DNA from 2 places in the Aeromicrobium sp. EU05-FHT14F07 genome. Region 1 is predicted to be linked to the other one. Evidence: riboswitches for the same ligand, from Rfam matches in the RefSeq annotation. Region 1 holds a riboswitch; the other holds the start of a gene.
The links. A riboswitch is a leader RNA that binds a small molecule or an ion and turns the genes downstream of it on or off. The one in region 1 is predicted to bind thiamine pyrophosphate.
Positions count from the first base shown of each region.

Region 2: it holds a riboswitch for thiamine pyrophosphate, as region 1 does, so the genes downstream of both, AC3WRM_RS04255 (ECF transporter S component) here and thiM (hydroxyethylthiazole kinase) in region 1, are expected to answer to the same signal.

Region 1 is NZ_JBYTCR010000005.1:12,050-21,360, reverse strand. Features, by position in the region: gene yczR (MocR-like transcription factor YczR) at 101-1,531, shown strand; gene AC3WRM_RS06410 (TenA family protein) at 1,609-2,259, opposite strand; gene thiD (bifunctional hydroxymethylpyrimidine kinase/phosphomethylpyrimidine kinase) at 2,256-3,059, opposite strand; gene AC3WRM_RS06400 (thiamine phosphate synthase) at 3,056-3,709, opposite strand; gene thiM (hydroxyethylthiazole kinase) at 3,706-4,497, opposite strand; TPP riboswitch at 4,486-4,579, opposite strand; gene ilvC (ketol-acid reductoisomerase) at 4,686-5,711, opposite strand; gene ilvN (acetolactate synthase small subunit) at 5,749-6,282, opposite strand; gene AC3WRM_RS06380 (acetolactate synthase large subunit) at 6,314-8,101, opposite strand; gene AC3WRM_RS06375 (SDR family NAD(P)-dependent oxidoreductase) at 8,980-9,311, opposite strand, start outside.
Region 2 is NZ_JBYTCR010000003.1:80,815-90,125, reverse strand. Features, by position in the region: gene AC3WRM_RS04265 (Ig-like domain repeat protein) at 1-1,789, shown strand, start outside; gene AC3WRM_RS04260 (hypothetical protein) at 1,916-2,314, shown strand; TPP riboswitch at 2,322-2,431, shown strand; gene AC3WRM_RS04255 (ECF transporter S component) at 2,421-3,059, shown strand; gene AC3WRM_RS04250 (ATP-binding cassette domain-containing protein) at 3,146-4,468, shown strand; gene AC3WRM_RS04245 (energy-coupling factor transporter transmembrane component T family protein) at 4,465-5,154, shown strand; gene AC3WRM_RS04240 (MaoC family dehydratase) at 5,252-5,710, shown strand; gene AC3WRM_RS04235 (acyl-CoA dehydrogenase family protein) at 5,712-6,938, shown strand; gene AC3WRM_RS04230 (SDR family oxidoreductase) at 6,969-7,790, shown strand; gene AC3WRM_RS04225 (hypothetical protein) at 7,911-8,294, shown strand; gene AC3WRM_RS04220 (PhoX family protein) at 8,403-9,311, opposite strand, start outside.

The DNA.
Region 1 (9,311 bases):
GTGGCCTGGTGCGACAGAGCCACTCGACGAGAGGTGGTTGCAGCCACTTGGCCATGAATGGCCCTTTCATCCGGGTCCATTGTCGGGGCATGCTGGGCGGGTGGACCCCCGTACCTCCGCCTTCCGGCTCGCGGCGCTGATCGGCACGCTCCCCGAGGGCCCGGCCTACCGCACCCTCGCCGACAGCATCCGGCTGCTCGTGGTCGACGGTCGACTGCTCGACGGCACGCGGCTGCCCAGCGAGCGCGCGCTCGCCCAGGCGATGGGGCTGAGTCGCACCACCACCACGCGCGCGTACGACGAGCTGCGACGTCGTGGCGTCCTGCACTCCCGCCAGGGCAGCGGCAGCGTGCTCCGTGTGCCCACCACGTCGGCCACGGCGAGCAGCCTCATCGTCGACCCCGACGACCCCGACACGATCGCGATGACCTTCTCCGCACCGACGGGACCCTCCGGCCTGACCCGCGCGTTCCAGGCGGCCGCCGAGCAGCTACCGTCGCTGCTCACCACGTCGGGCTACCTGCCCGACGGCCTGCCCGCCCTGCGCGAGCTCGTCGCCGCCGAGTACACCCAGGCCGGCATCCCGACCGACCCGGACCAGGTGATCGTCACCAACGGCGCCCAGGGGGCGATCTCCCTGGTCGGGCGCACCTTCGGACGACCCGGCGCCGGCCTCCTCGTGGAGGGCACGTCGTACCCGCACGGGGTCGAGTCGCTGACCGGTTTCGGGTACCGCACCGCTCCCCTGCCGATCGGCGACGACCCGTGGGACCTGGAGGCGGCGGCGACGAAGGCCCCGCACGTCGACGCCGCGTACCTGATCCCCGACTTCCACAACCCGACCGGCGCGGTGATGCCGGAGGGCACACGCCTGCGGCTCGCCCGGACGCTGCGCCGCCACGGCGTGCTGACGGTCGTGGACGAGTCGATGCGTCGTCTCGACCTCGCCGGCGAGGGGCTGCCGACGTCGTACGCCGCCCACGACCCCGACGCGATCGTCGTCGACTCCCTGTCGAAGGTGCTGTGGGGCGGTCTGCGGATCGGCTGGATCCGCGCCCCCCGTCGGCACGTCACGGCGCTGCTGCAGTCGCGCATGCGCCACGACCTCGGCACGGCCGCGTTCGACCAGCTGGTGGCCGCGGAGGTGCTGCGGCACCACAGGCACCTCTTCGACGAGACCGTCACCCGGCTGCGGGGCCAACGGTCGGCGCTGGTCCACGCGCTGGCCGACCGGTTGCCCGACTGGGAGGTCCCGGTGCCCGCCGGCGGACCGAACCTGTGGGTCGGCCTGCCGAGCCGGTCCTCGAGCCTGCTCGTGGCGGCGGCCGCCCAGGAGGGGCTGCACCTGACCCCGGGGCCACGGTTCACGCTGGGCGCGCCGAGCGCCGGCGAACGTCGCCTGCGCCTGCCGTGCACCTTGCCCGAGCACGTCGGCGTCGAGGCGGTCGAGCGGCTCGCCCGCGCGTGGTCCGTCGTCGCGTCGGGCCGACGCTGCGACACGACGGGTCCCGCCGTCGACCTCATCGCCTAACCCCCCACGATTCGGTACGTCATCGCCCGTTCCGCGCAACGGTTCGGGCGATGACGTACCGAATCGTGGGGACGTCGTCAGGTGGTGGCGCGCCAGGAGGCGTCCCAGAAGTGCCACTCGCGGTCGGTGGCGTCGGCGTACGCGGCCAGCATGAGGTCGACATGCGGGCTGTCGACCGCCAGCCGGTCGGCGGTGGCCTCGGCCCGCAGCACGGACGCCGCGAACGCCGGGTCGTCGTACGTGCGGATCCACGCGGCGTAAGGGTGGGAGTCGAGGTCGGCCGCGGTCGCTGCCAGGTGCTGCCCCACCTCCGCGTACACGCGGAAGCACGGGAGCACGGCGGCGACCGCCACCTCGACGGGCGACCCTGCTGCGTGGTCGGCGAGCATGCCCACGTACGCGCGGCACGCGGCGGAGGGATCGTGGGAGTCCGGGTCGACGTCGCGCCGTGCGAGCTCCCCCACGTGCAACGACCGCTCGGCCTCGACGGCGCCTGCCGCGAAGCCGGCCCAGGCGCCGACGTCGTCGACGTCGGGGAGCCGCGACGCGACCCTCGCGAGCGTGCGCGCGTAGCCGGCGAGGTAGTGCGCGTCGTCGGCCAGGTAGTGGGCGAACACGGAGTCGGGCAGCGTCCCGTCGGCCAGGCCGGTGACGAACGGGTGCCGGCAGACGTCGGCGTAGCGGTCGGCCACGTGCGCCCAGGCCCGTGCGGAGAACGAGGTGCTCACGAGGTCACCGCCCGCAGACGGACGAGGTGGTCCACGGGTCCCCGGCCGCGCCCGACGCTCCTGCGCGCACCCGACGCCAGCGCCTCTGCGAGGTAGGCCTTCGCGGCGCCGACCGCCTCGACCAGCGGGTCACCGAGGGCCAGCCTCGTCGCGACCGCGGCCGAGAGCGTGCACCCGGTGCCGTGGGTGTGCGGGGTGTCGATCCGCGGCGCGCGGAACCAGGTGCTGCCGCGACGCTCGACGAGCAGGTCGTCGCTCGCCGGCCCGTCGCCGTGGCCGCCCTTCAGGAGGACGGCACCAGGGCCCAGGGCGAGCAGCGCCCGCGCCAGCGCGTCAGGGTCGGTCGCGGCGGGCAGGCCCGAGAGCACCGCGGCCTCCGGCAGGTTCGGCGTCACCAGGGTCGCGCGCGGGAGCAGGAGGTCGCGCACCGCCGCCTCGGCCTCGCGCGGCAGCAGCCGGTGGCCGGACGTCGAGACCATGACGGGGTCGACGACGAGCGCGGGCACGTCGGCGAGCAGCTCGGCGACCAGCTCGACCAGCTCCGGCGAGCCCAGCATGCCCACCTTGACCACGCGGACGTCGAGGTCCTCGAGCACCGCCTCGAGCTGGCCGCGGACGACGTCGAGCGGCACCTCGTGCACCCCGCGCACGCCGGTCGTGTCCTGCACGGTCACGGCGGTCACGACGCTGGCCCCGTACACGCCGAGGGCCGTGGCCGTCTTGAGGTCGGCCTGGATGCCCGCTCCCCCGGACGGGTCGGACCCCGCGACGGTCAGCACCACCGGTTCACGTCCCGTCATGCCGACGCCTCCTCGCGGCGGGCGGCGAGAGCCGCGTCGACGACCCGACGCAGCCGAGCGGCGGCGGCCCGCGGGTCGGGGTCGGCGCCCACCGCGCGCACCACGGCGACGCCGTCGAGCCCCGCGCGCACGGCCGGCCCCGCCGTGGTCTCGTCCAGGCCGCCGATGCCGACGACGGGGAGCCGTCCACCCACCCGGACCGCCACCGAGGCGACGCCGGCGAGACCGAGGGGCGGCCCCGTGTCGTCCTTCGTGGGCGTGTCGTGGACGGGACTCACGGCCACGTAGGTGCACGCAGCCAGGGCTGCCGCGTCGTCGAGCTGCTCGAGGGTCCCGACCGACCAGCCCACGACGGCGTCGGGGCCGGTCGCCGCCCGCAGCACCGTCGGGTGGGCGTCCGCGCGTCCCCCGTGCACCCCGTCGGCCTCCGGGAGGACGTGGTCGTTCGCGAGCACGGGCACGCCCGAGCCGGCGAGCGCCTCGCGCAGCAGGATCACCTGGGCACGGACCTGGGCCGGCGAGGCCCGCTTGTCGCGGACCTGCACGCAGGTGACACCGCCCTCGACCGCGGGGACGACCACCCGGCGCAGGTCGACGCCGAACGACGGGTCCGTGACGAGGTAGAGGCGGAGGTCGGGCCCGCCCCTCATGCCGGCACCGGACGGACGCGTCCGACGAGCTCCAGCCCGTGAGGGTCGGCCAGCCGGTCGACCAGCGCGACCCGCAGGCTGCCCGGACCCTGCGCGACCTCGGCCGCCGAGGTGCCGGAGGCCGCCAGCAGGCCCATGGCTCCCGCAGCAGCCTCGAGCGGGTCGTCGACGACGGCACAGGCCGCGGCGACGAGGGCGCTCGACGAGCAGCCGAGCGCGGTGATCATCGGCATCCACGGGTGGCCGCCGACCACGTGGAGCGTGCGGTCGCCGTCGGTGACGACGTCGACCTCGCCGCTCACCACGACGACGCAGCCGTGCTCGCGGGCGACGAGCACGGCCGCGTCGTGCGCGTCGTGCGCGCTGGCGATGCTGTCGACGCCGCGCGAGCCGCCGAGGGCGCCGGCGAGCGTCAGCACCTCCCCCGCGTTGCCCCGCACGACGGTGGGGCGGTGCTGGAGCAGGTCGGCGACGAGCTCGCGGCGGTAGGCCGTGGCGCCGACGGCGACAGGGTCGAGCACCCACGGCGTGGCGTCGTCGTGCGCCCGCTCGGCGGCGAGGCGCATGCCGTCGGCCCACCGTGGGGACGGCGTGCCGATGTTGACGCAGACGGCGTCGGCGAGCCCTGCCATCTCGGCGGACTCGTGGGGGTCGTGGACCATCGCGGGCGAGGCGCCCGCGGCGGACAGCACGTTGGCCGCCAGGTCCATCGAGACGTAGTTCGTGAGGCACTGGACGAGCGGGGTCCGCTCGCGCAGGGCCGTCGTGACGGCAGACGTCGGATCCATGTGTCTCCCTCGCGCCGGTGCTAACCGGATCAGGTTCGGCGGGTGTCATCTCAGCCCCTGCGGGGCACCCCGGACACGTCGACCATAGCGAAGGCCCCCGTCCGGTGGACGGGGGCCTTCGTGGGGTCGGGGTCAACGAGCGGCCCCGACGCCGGAGGCGTCAACGAGCAGCCCCGACGCCGGAGCCGTCAACGAGCTGCAGAGCCCTCGACGTAGTCGGCATCCTGCTGCTTCCACGAGAAGTGGGAGCGCAGCACCTTGCCGGTGGCCTCGATGGGGTGCTGGGCCTCCTGCTCGCGCAGGGCGAGGAACTCGGCGGCGCCGTTGTCCTGGTCGTCGATGAAGCGCTTGGCGAAGGTGCCGTCCTGGATGTCGGCGAGGACGGCCTGCATGCGCTCCTTGACCGAGGCGTCGATGACGCGGGGGCCGGACACGTAGTCGCCGTACTCGGCCGTGTCGGAGATGCTCCAGCGCTGCTTGGCGATGCCGCCCTCCCACATGAGGTCGACGATGAGCTTGAGCTCGTGGAGCACCTCGAAGTAGGCGATCTCCGGCTGGTAGCCGGCCTCGGTGAGGGTCTCGAACCCGGCCTGCACGAGGTGGGACATGCCACCGCAGAGCACGGCCTGCTCGCCGAAGAGGTCGGTCTCGGTCTCCTCGGTGAAGGTCGTCTTGATGACGCCGGCGCGGGTGCCGCCGATCGCCTTCGCGTAGGACAGGGCGAGGTCCCAGGCGCCGTGCGTGGCGTCCTGCTCGACCGCGATGATGTCGGGGATGCCGCGTCCGGCGACGAACTCGCGGCGCACGGTGTGGCCGGGCGCCTTCGGGGCGACGAGCAGCACGTCGACGCCGGCCGGGGGCTTGACGTAGCCGTAGCGGATGTTGAAGCCGTGGCCGAAGACGAGGGCGTCGCCGTCGACGAGGTTCGGCTCGATCGACTCGGCGTACACGTGGCGCTGGACCTGGTCCGGGGTCAGCACGACGATGACGTCGGCCTCCTCCACGGCCTCGGCGACGTCGAGGACGCGCAGGCCCTCGGCCTCGGCCTTCTCGCGGCTCTTGGAGCCCGGGGCCAGGCCGATGCGGACGTCGACGCCCGAGTCGCGCAGGTTGAGGGCGTGCGCGTGCCCCTGGCTGCCGTAGCCGATGACGGCCACCTGCTTGCCCTGGATGATGCTGAGGTCTGCGTCGTCGTCGTAGAACAGCTCGGCCACTGGTTTTCTCCTGTGTCGTGGTGGGGTTCGGGGTGGTTCAGGCGCTCTGGTGGCCCGGCACCGTCCGCAGCGTGCGGTCGGTGATCGAGCGGGCGCCGCGTCCGATCGCGACGCGACCGGACTGGGCGATCTCGCGGATGCCGAACGGCTCGAGCACGTTGAGCATGGCCGTGAGCTTGCCGGAGTCGCCGGTGGCCTCGATGGTGACGGCGTCCGTGGACACGTCGACCACCTTGGCGCGGAACAGCTGGACGGTCTCGAGCACCTGGCCGCGGGTCTGGGCGTCGGTGCGGACCTTGATGAGCATGAGCTCGCGCTCCACGGCGGAGGACGAGTCGAGCTCGACGATCTTGAGGACGTTGACGAGCTTGTTGAGCTGCTTGGTGACCTGCTCCAGCGGCAGCTCGTCGACGTTCACGACGATCGTCATGCGGGAGATCTCGGGGATCTCGGTGGGGCCGACCGCGAGGGAGTCGATGTTGAACCCGCGGCGCATGAACAGGCTCGAGACGCGCGCGAGCACGCCGGGCGTGTTCTCCACCAGGACGCTGAGGGTGTGCTGGGTGGTCATGCGGTCTCCCGGGCCTCTCGCTGTCGATCGCTCACAGGTCCTCGTCCTCCCACTCGGGCGCGAGGTCGCGCGCGATCTTGATGTCGTCGTTGCTGGTGCCGGCGGCGACCATCGGCCAGACCATCGCGTCGCGCTCGACCACGAAGTCGATGACGACCGGGCGGTCGGTGATGGCCATGGCCTGCTCGATGGTGGCGTCGAGCTGGTCGGGGCTGTCGCACCGCAGGCCGACGCAGCCGTACGCGTCGGCGAGCTTGACGAAGTCGGGGATGCGGCGCGCGCCGATCGACTCCGGGCCGGTGTTGAGGTCGGTGTTGGAGTAGCGGCCCTCGTAGAACAGGGTCTGCCACTGGCGCACCATGCCCAGCGAGGAGTTGTTGATGACGGCGACCTTGATCGGGATGCCCTCGAGCGCGCAGGTGGCGAGCTCCTGGTTGGTCATCTGGAAGCAGCCGTCGCCGTCGATCGCCCACACGACGGAGCCGGGCAGGCCGACCTGCGCGCCCATCGCAGCGGGCACCGAGTAGCCCATGGTGCCGGCACCGCCGGAGTTGAGCCACTGGCGCGGGCGCTCGAAGTCGATGAAGTGCGTGGCCCACATCTGGTGCTGGCCGACGCCTGCGACGTAGGTGGCCTCGGGGCCCGCGATGGCGCTGATGCGCTCGATCACGGTCTGGGGCGCGAGGCCCTCGCCGGGTGTGTCGTAGGCGACGGGGAACTTGCCCTTGACCGCGAGCATCTGCTGGCGCCAGGCGCTGTAGTCGCCCTGGGTGCCGGTCTCGTCGGCCTGCTTGCGCAGCGTGACGACGAGGTCGGCGATGACCTCGCGGCAGTCGCCCACGATGGGCACGTCGACCTCGCGGTTCTTCCCGATCTCGGCGGGGTCGATGTCGGCGTGGATGACCTTGGCGCCGGGCGCGAAGGTCTCCAGCTGGCCGGTGACGCGATCGTCGAAGCGGGCGCCGAGCGAGATCAGCAGGTCGGACTTCTGCAGGGCGGCCACGGCGGCGACCGTGCCGTGCATGCCCGGCATGCCGAGGTGCAGCTCGTGGCTGTCGGGGAACGCGCCGCGCGCCATGAGCGTGGTGACGACCGGGATGCCGGTGAGCTCGACGAGCATCGCCAGCTCGGCCGCGGCGTCGGCCTTGATGACGCCGCCGCCCACGTAGAGCACCGGGCGCTCCGCGGCGGCGATGAGACGTGCTGCCTCACGCACCTGCTTGCCGTGGGGGCGCGTGGTGGGACGGTAGCCCGGCAGCGCGAGCTCGTTCGGCCAGTGGAAGGTCGTGGTGGCCTGCAGCGCGTCCTTCGCGACGTCGACGAGGACCGGTCCGGGACGGCCGGTGCTGGCGATGTGGAACGCCTCCGCGACGACGGTGGGGATGTCGGCGGGGTCGGTCACGAGGTAGCTGTGCTTGGTGATCGGCATCGTGATGCCGCGGATGTCGGCCTCCTGGAAGCCGTCGGTGCCGATGAGGCTCGACGACACCTGGCCGGTGATCGCGACGATCGGCACGGAGTCCATGTAGGCGTCGGCGATGGCCGTGACGAGGTTCGTCGCGCCGGGGCCGGAGGTGGCCATGCAGACGCCGACCCGACCGGTGACCATGGCGTAGCCCTGCGCCGCGTGGCCCGCGCCCTGCTCGTGGCGCACCAGCACGTGCCGGATGCTCGAGTCGAAGAGCGGGTCGTAGGCGGGGAGGATCGCGCCGCCGGGGATGCCGAAGATGACCTCGACACCGGCGTGCTCGAGCGACCGGACGAGGCTCTGGGCGCCCGTCAGCGTGTCGCTGCTCGGCCTCGTGACCACTTCCGTCATCGCTTCGTCCTCATCTCGTCTGGTCGTGCCCGGTGGGTGTGCTGCGTGCTGGTCGGCCCCGGCGTGTCGCCGGACGGCGTCCTGTCCCCTCGCATGAAAAAACCCCCCGGCCAATGATGGCGCACGGAGGGTGACGCGAGACGGCGGGTCGTCGCGTCAGTCGTCTACGACAAGGCGGGTGAACAGCACCTCGACAGTCTCGCCCTCTCGCGCGACGTGGTCAAGTTCTGAGACAAGACGTACCAGCATCCGGACGGGGGCTACTGCTCGGGTGGGGCTGCGCTGCTGCGGCTTCTTATTCGGGTGGGGCTGCGTCGGCGTGGCTCCTCGTGGCGGAAGGGCTGCGTTGCTGCGGGTTCTCGTGGGTGTGGTCTCCGAAAGGGCCTCGACCGGGCGGCTGAGCGTGGGTCGGCTTCGGGTCTCGGGCTGGGGCTCCCGCTGTGGGACGCAAGGATCTGCGTTCGTGCGCTGGGACTCGAAGGATGCTGCGTTTGCGACGGGATCCCGTAGTGAACGCAGAAGCCTCCGGTCTCGAACGCGCGAATGCAGAATCTTGGGTGCCCTTTGCGTTGGGGAGACGAAGGATTCTTCCTTCTCGTGGACCGTTCCACGAGAAGGAAGAATCCTTCACACCCCTGGCCCCGTCAGCGGTGGATCCGCCACCTGAACAGCGCTCAGAAGGTGGCAGACCCACCGCCGGCACACGCAAACGCAGAATCTTGCGTCCACCGCGAGCCACAGCCCGAGAACCCAGCCCACCGGCCCGCCAGCCGCCCGGTCGAGGCCCTTTCGGAGACCACACCCACGACAAGCCGCGCCAGCGCAGCCCCACCCGAGAGACAAGCCCCACCGACGCACCCGCCGGACGAGTCCCGACCTCACCAGGGCGAGACGGCGTAGTCCTTGAGGAAGACGCCGTGAACGTCCTCGCCCGCCTCGCCGCGCACGATCGGGTCGTACACGCGGGCCGCTCCGTCGACGAGGTCGAGGGGGGCCTTGAACCCCTCCTGCGCGAGCCGGACCTTGGTGGTGTGGGGGCGTTCGTCGGTGATCCAGCCGGTGTCGACGGCTGTCATGAGGATCCCGTCGGTCTCGAGCATCTCCCCCGCGCTCGTGCGGGTGAGCATGTTCAGCGCGGCCTTGCTCATGTTCGTGTGCGGGTGGCCCGGACCCTTGTACCGGCGGGAGAACTGGCCCTCCATCGCCGAGA
Region 2 (9,311 bases), on a different contig from region 1:
GTCGTCGAAGGTCTCGGCGCTCAACCCGTACGCCCTCGTGCGCATGCCGGCACCCTCGGACTCGACGACGACGGTGCTCAAGAAGATCGTGCTGCAGCAGGTGAACGTGCCGGTCTCGGCGCTGAAGGACGCCGGGCTCGACGTGGCCGACGTGCGGGAGGTGCGGCTGACGGCCGCGACCGGCGCGGACGCCACGACCACCGGCGCGGCGTACCTGTCCGACCTCGCGTGGGAGTCGTCCTCGCTCGGGACGCCCACCGTGAAGAAGGAGAACACCGTCAACGTGTTCGCCACGGCCGTCGAGGAGGGCGCCTCGGCCGGCACCGCCGACGTGGGGGTCTACCTGGCGCAGCCCGCGACCGAGCCGGTCGTCGCGTACGTCAGCGTCCTCGGCTCCACCACGGGCCGCGGCGGCATCGCGATGGAGAAGGTGACCTTCGCGCCAGGCGAGACGTGCAAGGTCGTCACCGGGTCGATCCTCGGCGACAGCCTGGCGTCGACGTCGGCGAGCACGGCGGTCAAGGTCTCGGCGATCAACACCTCCGGTGCCGTCATGGGTGCCAAGGCGTTCGGCTACCTCACGGTCCGTGAGGACGACGGCGTCACCGGCTCGGCCGTGGCACTGCCGCCGGTGGGCGCGCAGGGCGACCCGTGCGAGGAGCTGGCGCACTCGACCGAGGTCGGCGCCGTCACGGTCGACGACCCCACGCCCGCTCCGGGTGGTGCGGTCACGCTGACCGCGTCGGGCTACCGGTCCGGCGAGGGCGTCACGTTCTCGCTCGGCTCGAGCACGCTCGGCACCGCGATCGCCGACCCGTCCGGGGTGGCCGTGCTCAGCGCGACCGTCCCGGCCGACTTCGCCATCGGCGAGGCGGGCGTCAAGGCGGTCGGCGCGGGCTACGGCCTCACGTCGACCGGCTCGCTCGAGGTGCTGACCGAGACGTCCACGGAGCTGGCGATCGACCCGGAGCTCCCGGCGATCAACCAGCCCGTGACGCTGACGGCCACGGTCACGGCCGGCGACGGCGGCACCGTCACCTTCGCCGACGGCGACACGGTGCTCGGCACGTCGGTGGTCGAGAACGGCACGGCCACCCTCGCGGTGCCCGGCTTCAAGGCCGGCTCGCACGAGCTGGTCGCGTCGCTCGCGAAGACGGCGACCGCGCAGGCGTCGCAGTCGGGTGCGGTCTCGTTCACGCTCACCAAGGGTGCCTCGACGATCGCGCTGGTCATGGCGTCGGCGCAGAGCACCTTCGGCTCCCCGTTGGAGGGTGCCGTGGCGGTCGCCGGGGCCGACGAGGGCACGGTGACGGTCACCGTCGCCGGCACGCCCGTGACGGTCGCGCTCGACGCGCAGGGCACGGGACGCTTCCAGCTCCCGGCCACGCTGAAGGTCGGCTCGCACACGGTGAGCGCGGTCTTCGACGGCACGGACGAGGTCGAGGCGAGCGGCACGGCCACGGCCGACGTCACCGTCGTGAAGCGGGCGACGACGACGGTCACGAACGCGACGTCGTCGGTCAAGCGGAGCGCGACGTACCGGGTGCGTGCGACGGTCTCGCCGACCGTGGCGGGCGTCGCCCCGTCGGGCGTGGTGCGGGTGTACGTCAAGGCGCCGGGCGCCAAGTCGTTCACCTGGGCCAAGACGATGCGCCTCTCCGGTGGCACGGTCGTGACCACGCTGAAGGCGCCGAGGACGAAGGGCACGCTGTCCGTCCGCACGGTCTACGCGGGCGACGGCTCCTTCACCGGCAGCACCAGCGCGACGAAGGGGGTGCGCATCCGCTGACCCGCTGAGCGCGCCGACGGGCGTCCGGTCCACCCCGGACCGGGCGCCCGTCGTCCGTCCCGCTCCGTGCCCCGGCGGAGGCTAGTGTCGACGTGACGCAGTCCAGGGGCCGGAGGGGAGCGGGACGTGGGGCGGTTCGGGAGCAGGGTCGCCGACCCGAGGGCGTGGGTCGTGGAGCTCGGCCCCGACGAGGATGCGCTCGCACCGGCGGCCGTCGTCGGGACGGTGCAGGAGGCGTTCGAGCTCCTGAGCGAGGCGCACGCCCGGGCACCCCACCTGCACAACGTGGCCCACGACTGGCCCTTGCGGTCCGGCTCGCCGCTCGCGCCGGGGGAGCGTCGCGGGGTGCACGTCGTGCTCGGCGCCGACGGGACCTGTGAGGTGTTCGACGACGAGGCCGCGGCCGGTGCCGCCGCGCGGCAGGTCGCCGACCGGGCGGACGGCCGTCCTCCCGGCGCCCCGCCCGTGGTGAGCGGGGAGACCGGCACGTGGCTGGTGGCCCTCGACGGCGCCGGTTCCCGCTAGGCTGGTCCCACCACGACAGGGGAGCGCCACGCAGAGGGCGCTGAGAGTGCGGAGAAGCCGCAGACCCTTGAACCTGCTCCGGTTAGCACCGGCGAAGGGAGTCACGATGAGTAGTTCTGCATCCACGCGTCCGTCCACCGACCTGGGGTCGGCGTTCCGGTACCGCACCGTCGACCTCGTCACGATCGCGACGCTCGCCGTCGCCATCGGCGTCACCTTCTGGGTCTGGGGCAAGGCCTACGCCGGCATCAGCGCGCTGGCGGTCTTCTCCTTCCCGCCGTCCCTCGGTCTGCTGGCCGGGCCCTGGCTGCTGGCGGGTGTCGTCGCCGGCCTGATCATCCGCCGCCCGGGTGCCGCGCTCGTGACCGAGCTCGCCGCCGCTGCGGTCTCGGCGCTCGTCCCCGGCGGCACCGAGTGGGGGCTGAGCGTCCTGGCCTCGGGACTCGTGCAGGGCCTGGGCGCCGAGCTCGTCCTCGCGCTGTTCCTGTACCGACGGTTCTCCCTCGGCGTCGCCGTCCTGGCCGGCGCCGGAGCCGGTGCGTTCGGCTCGGTCTACGAGTGGTTCGCCTACTGGGAAGGCGTCTTCTCCGGAACGGACCGCCTGGTCCACCTCGCGTTCTTCGCGCTGTCCGGCGCGGTCGTCGCCGGCGCCGGCGGCTGGCTGCTCGTGCGCGCTTTGGCCCGCGCCGGGGTGCTCGACGCCTTCGGCCCCGGCCGCGAGCTGCACGAGCGGAACGCGGTCTGAGCGACCTCCGGCCAGGTCAGGTCCGCGTCGAGGGCCTGACCTGGCGCCCGCTCGGTCGTCGCCACCCGGTCGTCGCCGGTCTCGACGTGCGCGTCGACCCCGGCGAGCGGGTGATGCTGCTCGGCCCGAGCGGCGCGGGGAAGTCCACGCTGCTCCACGCGCTCGTCGGCGCCCTCGGCACCACGTTGTCGGGCGACCTGACCGGCACGGTCGAGGTCGGCGGGGTCCTCGGCTTCGTCCCCCAGGCACCGGGCGACGCGGTGGTGGCCGAGCGGATCGGCCGCGACGTCGCCTTCGGGCCGGAGAACCGCGCCCTCGCCCGACCGGAGATCTGGGCCCGTGTCGACCGCGCCCTGGCCGACGTCGGCCTGACCTACGGCCGGGAGCACCCGACGGCGGCGCTCTCCGGCGGCGAGCTGCAGCGCCTGGCCCTCGCCGGTGCGCTGGCCGTCGAGCCCGACGTGCTGCTGCTGGACGAGCCGACGTCGATGCTGGACCCCGAGCATGCCGCGTCGGTGCGCGAGGCGGTGCGCACGACTGTCGGCGCCCGCGGTGCCACGCTGCTCGTCGTCGAGCACCGCATGGGTCCGTGGCTCGACCTCGTCGACCGCGTGCTGGTGCTGGGACGCGACGGAGCGCTACTGGCCGACGTCGCGCCCGACGTGCTCGTGCGCGACCACGCCGAGGCCATGGGCCGGCTCGGGCTCTGGATGCCGGGCCTGCCCGCGCCCACGCCCCTGGAGGTCGATCCCCGGCTGGTCGCGCCCGCCTCGCGGGCGACGTCCGTGGTGGCGCAGGACCTCGTCGTCGACCTGACCAGCCGGTCGATGCGCGGCGTCACGCGGACCCGCGCGCTCGACGGGGTGAACGCCCGGCTGGACCCGGGCCGGCTCACGGCCGTCACCGGGCCGAGCGGTGCCGGCAAGTCGACGCTGCTCGCCGCCCTCGGCGGGCTCCTCGAGCCGACGTCGGGGCGGGTGACGCCGTCACGTCACCGGCTCCGCAGCCGCGAGCTCGCCGCGCAGGTCGGCTGGTCGTCCCAGGTCCCCGAGCACGGGTTCGTCGCCGCGACCGTGCGCGAGGAGGTCGCGCTCACCGCCGGCCGGACCGGGCGCACCGTCGACGTCGACGCCCTGCTGGACGTCGTCGGCCTGGGTGCGCTGGCGTCCACGCACCCGTTCCGGCTCTCGGGCGGCGAGCAGCGACGGGTCTCGATGCTGACGGCCGTCGCCCACCGTCCGGAGGTCGTGCTGCTCGACGAGCCGACCGTGGGTCAGGACCGGGACACGTGGGCGGCCGTGGTCGGGCTCGCGCTCGCCGCGGCGGGCGAGGGCGCCGTGGTCGCCGCGGCCACCCACGACGCCGACGTCGTCGACCTGGCGGCCGAGCGGGTGGAGGTGGCCCCATGAGACGCGTCCTGGCTCGGACGAACCCGCTGGCCCTGATGTGGATCGGGGTGGCGGCACTGCTCGGCTCCTTCGCCGTCCGCGACCTTCCGTCCGCCGTCGCCGCGGCCACGGGGTGGGCCCTTGCCGGCCTCCTCGTCCTGCCGTCCTGGCGCTACCCGGTGGCGTGCCTCGCACTGTGCGGCGTGTCCGCGGGTCTGGTGGCCTACTCGGCCTGGCGGCTCGGCAACCCCGACCACGCGCCGGTGGCGGCGCTGCGGATCCTGGTGCTCGCCTGGCCGGGGGCCGTGGTCGTCGCGTTCGTCGACCTGTCCGACCTGGGGGACGAGCTCGCCCAGCGGCTCCACCTGCCCGGTCGTCCGGTGGCGGCCTTCGTCGCGTCGCTGCAGCGGGTGTCCGGCTTCGGCGTGACCGTGCAGCAGGTGCTCCGGGCACGCCGCGTGCGCGGCACCGGGCCGGACGGACCGGTGTCGGCCGTCCGCCACGCCGGGTCGGTCACCTTCGCCATGCTGGCCGCCGCCCTGCGCGACGCCGGGCGGACGTCGATCGCGATGGACGCCCGCGGGTTCGCGACCGCGACGCGACGGACCTGGGCCCAGGGGGTGCCATGGACCGTGCGCGACACCGCCGTCGTCGTGGTCGCGACCCTGCTGGCGCTCGTGCCCGTGGTCGCACGCGTCCTGACGTAGGTCGCGGGGGTGCACAAAGGGGACGAGGTCGTCTAGGCTGCGAACTAAGCAAGCGCTTAGTCGTCGCCCGAGGGCGACCTGTCCCGGAGGTAGTCCCATGGCCCGCGTGTTCGACAGTCTCGACGACTTCAAGGCAGCTGCCGGGCAGGAGCTCGGCACCAGCGACTGGGTCACCGTGACGCAGGAGCAGATCAACACCTTCGCCGACGCCACCGGCGACCACCAGTGGATCCACGTCGACCCCGAGCGCGCCGCGTCCGGCCCGTTCGGCGGCACGATCGCCCACGGCTACCTGACGCTGTCGCTGCTGCCGGTGTTCTCGGAGAACATCTACGCGGTCAACGGCCTGGCCATGGGGGTGAACTACGGCGCCAACAAGGTGCGCTTCCCGAACCCGGTCCCCGTCGACTCGCGGCTGCGCGCGACGGCGACGCTCAAGGAGACCAGCGACATCCCGATCGGCACCCAGGCCGTCATCACGTTCGTCGTCGAGCGCGAGGGCGCGGAGAAGCCGGTCTGCATCGCCGAGGTCGTCTACGTGATGGCGGCGGCCTGACATGCACTTCGCCTTCGACGAGACCACCACGGAGCTGATCGCGAAGCTCGAGGCCTTCATGGACGAGGCCGTCTACCCGGCCGAGGCCGAGGCCGCCGAGCAGATCGAGGCCCTCTACGCCGAGGATCGCTGGGACCCGCCGGCCGTGCTCGACGGCCTCAAGGCCGAGGCGCGCGAGCGTGGCCTCTGGAACTTCTTCCTCGCCGGCCACCCGGAGCGCGGCGGCCTGACGAACCTGCAGTACGCGCCGCTCGCCGAGATCACGGGTCGCTCGATCCAGCTCGCGCCCGCCGCGCTCAACTGCGCCGCGCCCGACACGGGCAACATGGAGGTGCTGACCATGTTCGGCACCCCGGAGCAGAAGGAGCAGTGGCTCGAGCCGCTCCTGGAGGGCGAGATCCGCTCGGCGTTCGCCATGACCGAGCCCGACGTCGCCTCCTCCGACGCCACCAACATCGAGCTGTCGATCGTGCGCGACGGCGACGAGTACGTCATCAACGGTCGCAAGTGGTGGATCACCGGCGCGATGAACCCGAACTGCCGCGTCTTCATCGTCATGGGCAAGACCGACCCGTCGGCCGAGCGGCACCGCCAGCAGTCGATGATCCTCGTCCCGCGCGACACCCCCGGCCTCGAGGTCGTGCGCGGCATGCACGTGTTCGGCTACCACGACCGCGACCACGGCGGCCACGCCGAGCTGCGGTTCACCGACGTCCGCGTGCCCGCGTCGAACCTCATCGGCGGCGAGGGCGAGGGCTTCGCGATCGCGCAGGCGCGGCTCGGGCCCGGGCGCATCCACCACTGCATGCGCTCCATCGGCATCGCCGAGCGCGCCGTCCAGTACATGTGCGAGCGGGCGCTGAGCCGCACCACCTTCGGCAAGCCGATCGCCCAGCAAGGCGTCGTGCAGGACTGGATCGCGGAGTCGCGCGTGCGGCTGGAGCAGCTGCGCCTGCTGACGCTCAAGACCGCCTGGCTCATGGACACCGTCGGCAACCGCGGGGCCCACAAGGAGATCCAGGCCATCAAGATCACCACGCCGCAGACGGTCGAGTGGATCCTCGACAAGGCCATCCAGGTGCACGGCGCGGGCGGTCTCAGCCAGGACTTCCCGCTCGCGGAGATGTTCGCCGGCATCCGCACGCTCCGCTTCGCCGACGGTCCCGACGAGGTGCACAAGGCGTCGCTGGCGCGGGCCGAGCTGAAGAAGTACGCGGTGCGCGGATGAAGGTGGGGCGCGGATGAAGGTGGGGCGCGGATGAGGGTGGAGGGCGCGGCCGCCGTCGTCACCGGCGCGGCCGGCGGCATCGGCCTCGCGGTGGCGCGCGCCCTGCTGGAGCGGGGCGCGGCCTCGGTCGTGCTGGCCGACCTCGACGGTGACCGGCTCGCCGACGCGGCCTCCGCCCTCGCCGAGGAGTTCGGCGAGCGGGTGCTGCACCGCGCGGCCGACGTGACGGCGGAGATCGGCGTCGACGCCGTGCTGCAGACGTCGCCGACCCCGGTCGACCTGTACGTCGCGAACGCCGGCGTGTTCCAGGGCTTCGGCCTCGACGCGGCGCCCCAGGACTGGGCGGCGTCGTGGGACGTCAACGTCATGGCCCACGTGGCCGCGGCGCGGGCACTCGTGCCGCAGTGGCTGGAGCGGGGTGCGACGGACGGCCCGGCGGGCTGCTTCGTGAGCGTCGCGTCGGCGGCGGGGCTGCTGACGCAGCTGGGCTCGCCGACCTACTCGGTGACCAAGCACGCCGCCGTCGGCTTCGCGGAGTGGCTGGCGGCCACGTACGGCGACCGCGGCGTCCAGGTGACGACGGCCTGCCCGATGGGCGTGCGCACGGCGATGCTCGAGGAAGGGGAGACGTCGACCGACGCCGACGCACGCCTCGGCATGCGGGCGGTCACGTCGGCCGGCGAGCCGCTCGACCCGTCCGACGTCGCCGCCACGATCCTCGACGCGGTCGAGGACGGACGCTTCCAGGCCCTGCCCCACCCCGAGGTCGCCACGATGTGGGCCCAGAAGGCGTCCGACCCCGACCGCTGGGTCGCCGGCATGCAGCGCTACCGCCGCACCCTCGAGTCCTGACCCACCCCACCCCCACCCCACCTCCAACTTTCGGACAGTTGCGGGGCGTTGCGGGGCGTGAGAACGCCCCGCAAGTGTCCGAAAGTTGGGGGAGGGGTGGCGGTGGGTAGGGTCGCGGCCATGAAGATCGGACCCGGCCTCGTGGTGCCCGCCCTCGCCGAGCTCGTCGTGCTGGCGCTCTACGTCACCGACGTGCTGGGCGACGTCGACTGGCCCGACGGCTTCGTCGTGCCGGGACGGGTCCTGCTCGTCGTGGCGGCCCTCGTCGTCGCCGGCATCTGCTACCAGGCGTGGTCGACGGTCACCGCCGAGCAGCGCACCCCGGTGGTGCACGCCGCGGCCGGCGCGTCGCTGGTCGGCGGGGCCGCCCTGACGTCGGCCGTCTTCTCCGCCCCCGAGGGCGCCCTGCTGGGTGCGCACGCCCTCGCGACGCTCGGCACGGCCGCGCTCGTCGCCGCCGTCGTCTGCCACCAGATGTCGACCGCCCGCCGCAGCCTCGGCTGAGCCCCCGTCCCACGACTCCCCCGCCCCACGACGCAGACCCCACGCCCACGACGCGACGACGCCCCGCCCGGGTCCCGGGCGGGGCGTCGTGCTCGACGCTGAGGGAGGTCAGGCGCCGATGTCGCCGCCGTCCTTGCGTCGCACGAGGGCGACGGCCGGACGGGGCAGGGAGGTGCCTCCGTCGGGCCAGTGGGACGCCGGCGCGTCGGCGGTCGCGCCGTCCTTCTCGCCCGGGTGCTGGACGCAGACCAGGACGCGCTTGCGCTGCACGACCGGGCCGCACGTCTCCGCACCGAACGGCACCGTGAGGAACTGGCGGGTCAGGCCGCGGTCACGACCCTCCACCGCCACGCCGAACAGGCCGTCGTTCGAGCCGAGCGCGTTGCCGTCCGTGGAGATCCACAGGTTCCCGTGCCGGTCGAACGCGACGTTGTCGGGGCACGAGATCGGCGAGACCTGCGACTTGTCGTAGCCGCCGAAGTACGTCGACGGGTCGTTCGGGTCGCCGCACACGAGCAGCAGGTTCCACTCGAACCTGGTGGACGCGCTGTCGTTGCGCCGCTCCGTCAGCTCCAGCACGTGGCCGTTCTTGTTGGCCTTGCGCGGGTTCGCCTCGTCGGATCCGGCCTTGCCGGACGCGCCGCGGTTGGAGTTGTTCGTCAGCGCGACGTAGACCTTGCCGCTCACGGGGCTCGGCTCGACGTCCTCCGGGCGGTCCATCTTGGTGGCGCCCACCTGGTCGGCGGCGAGGCGCGTGAACAGGAGCACCTCCTCGGCCGTGAAGCCCTGGACGAACGAGCGGTCGCCGCTCACGAGCGGGATCCAGGCGCCGGAGCCGTCGAACTGCCCGTCCTTGGGCAGCGTGCCGGAGCCGTCGATCTGCGCGGACGGCGAGTCGCCGGTGAGGCGGGCGACGTAGAGCGTGCCGTGGTCCAGCAGCGTGTCGTTGTGACGCTTCGCGGCGCGCGAGGTGCCCTTCTTGACCTTGTCGCGCGAGACGAACTTGTAGAGGTAGTC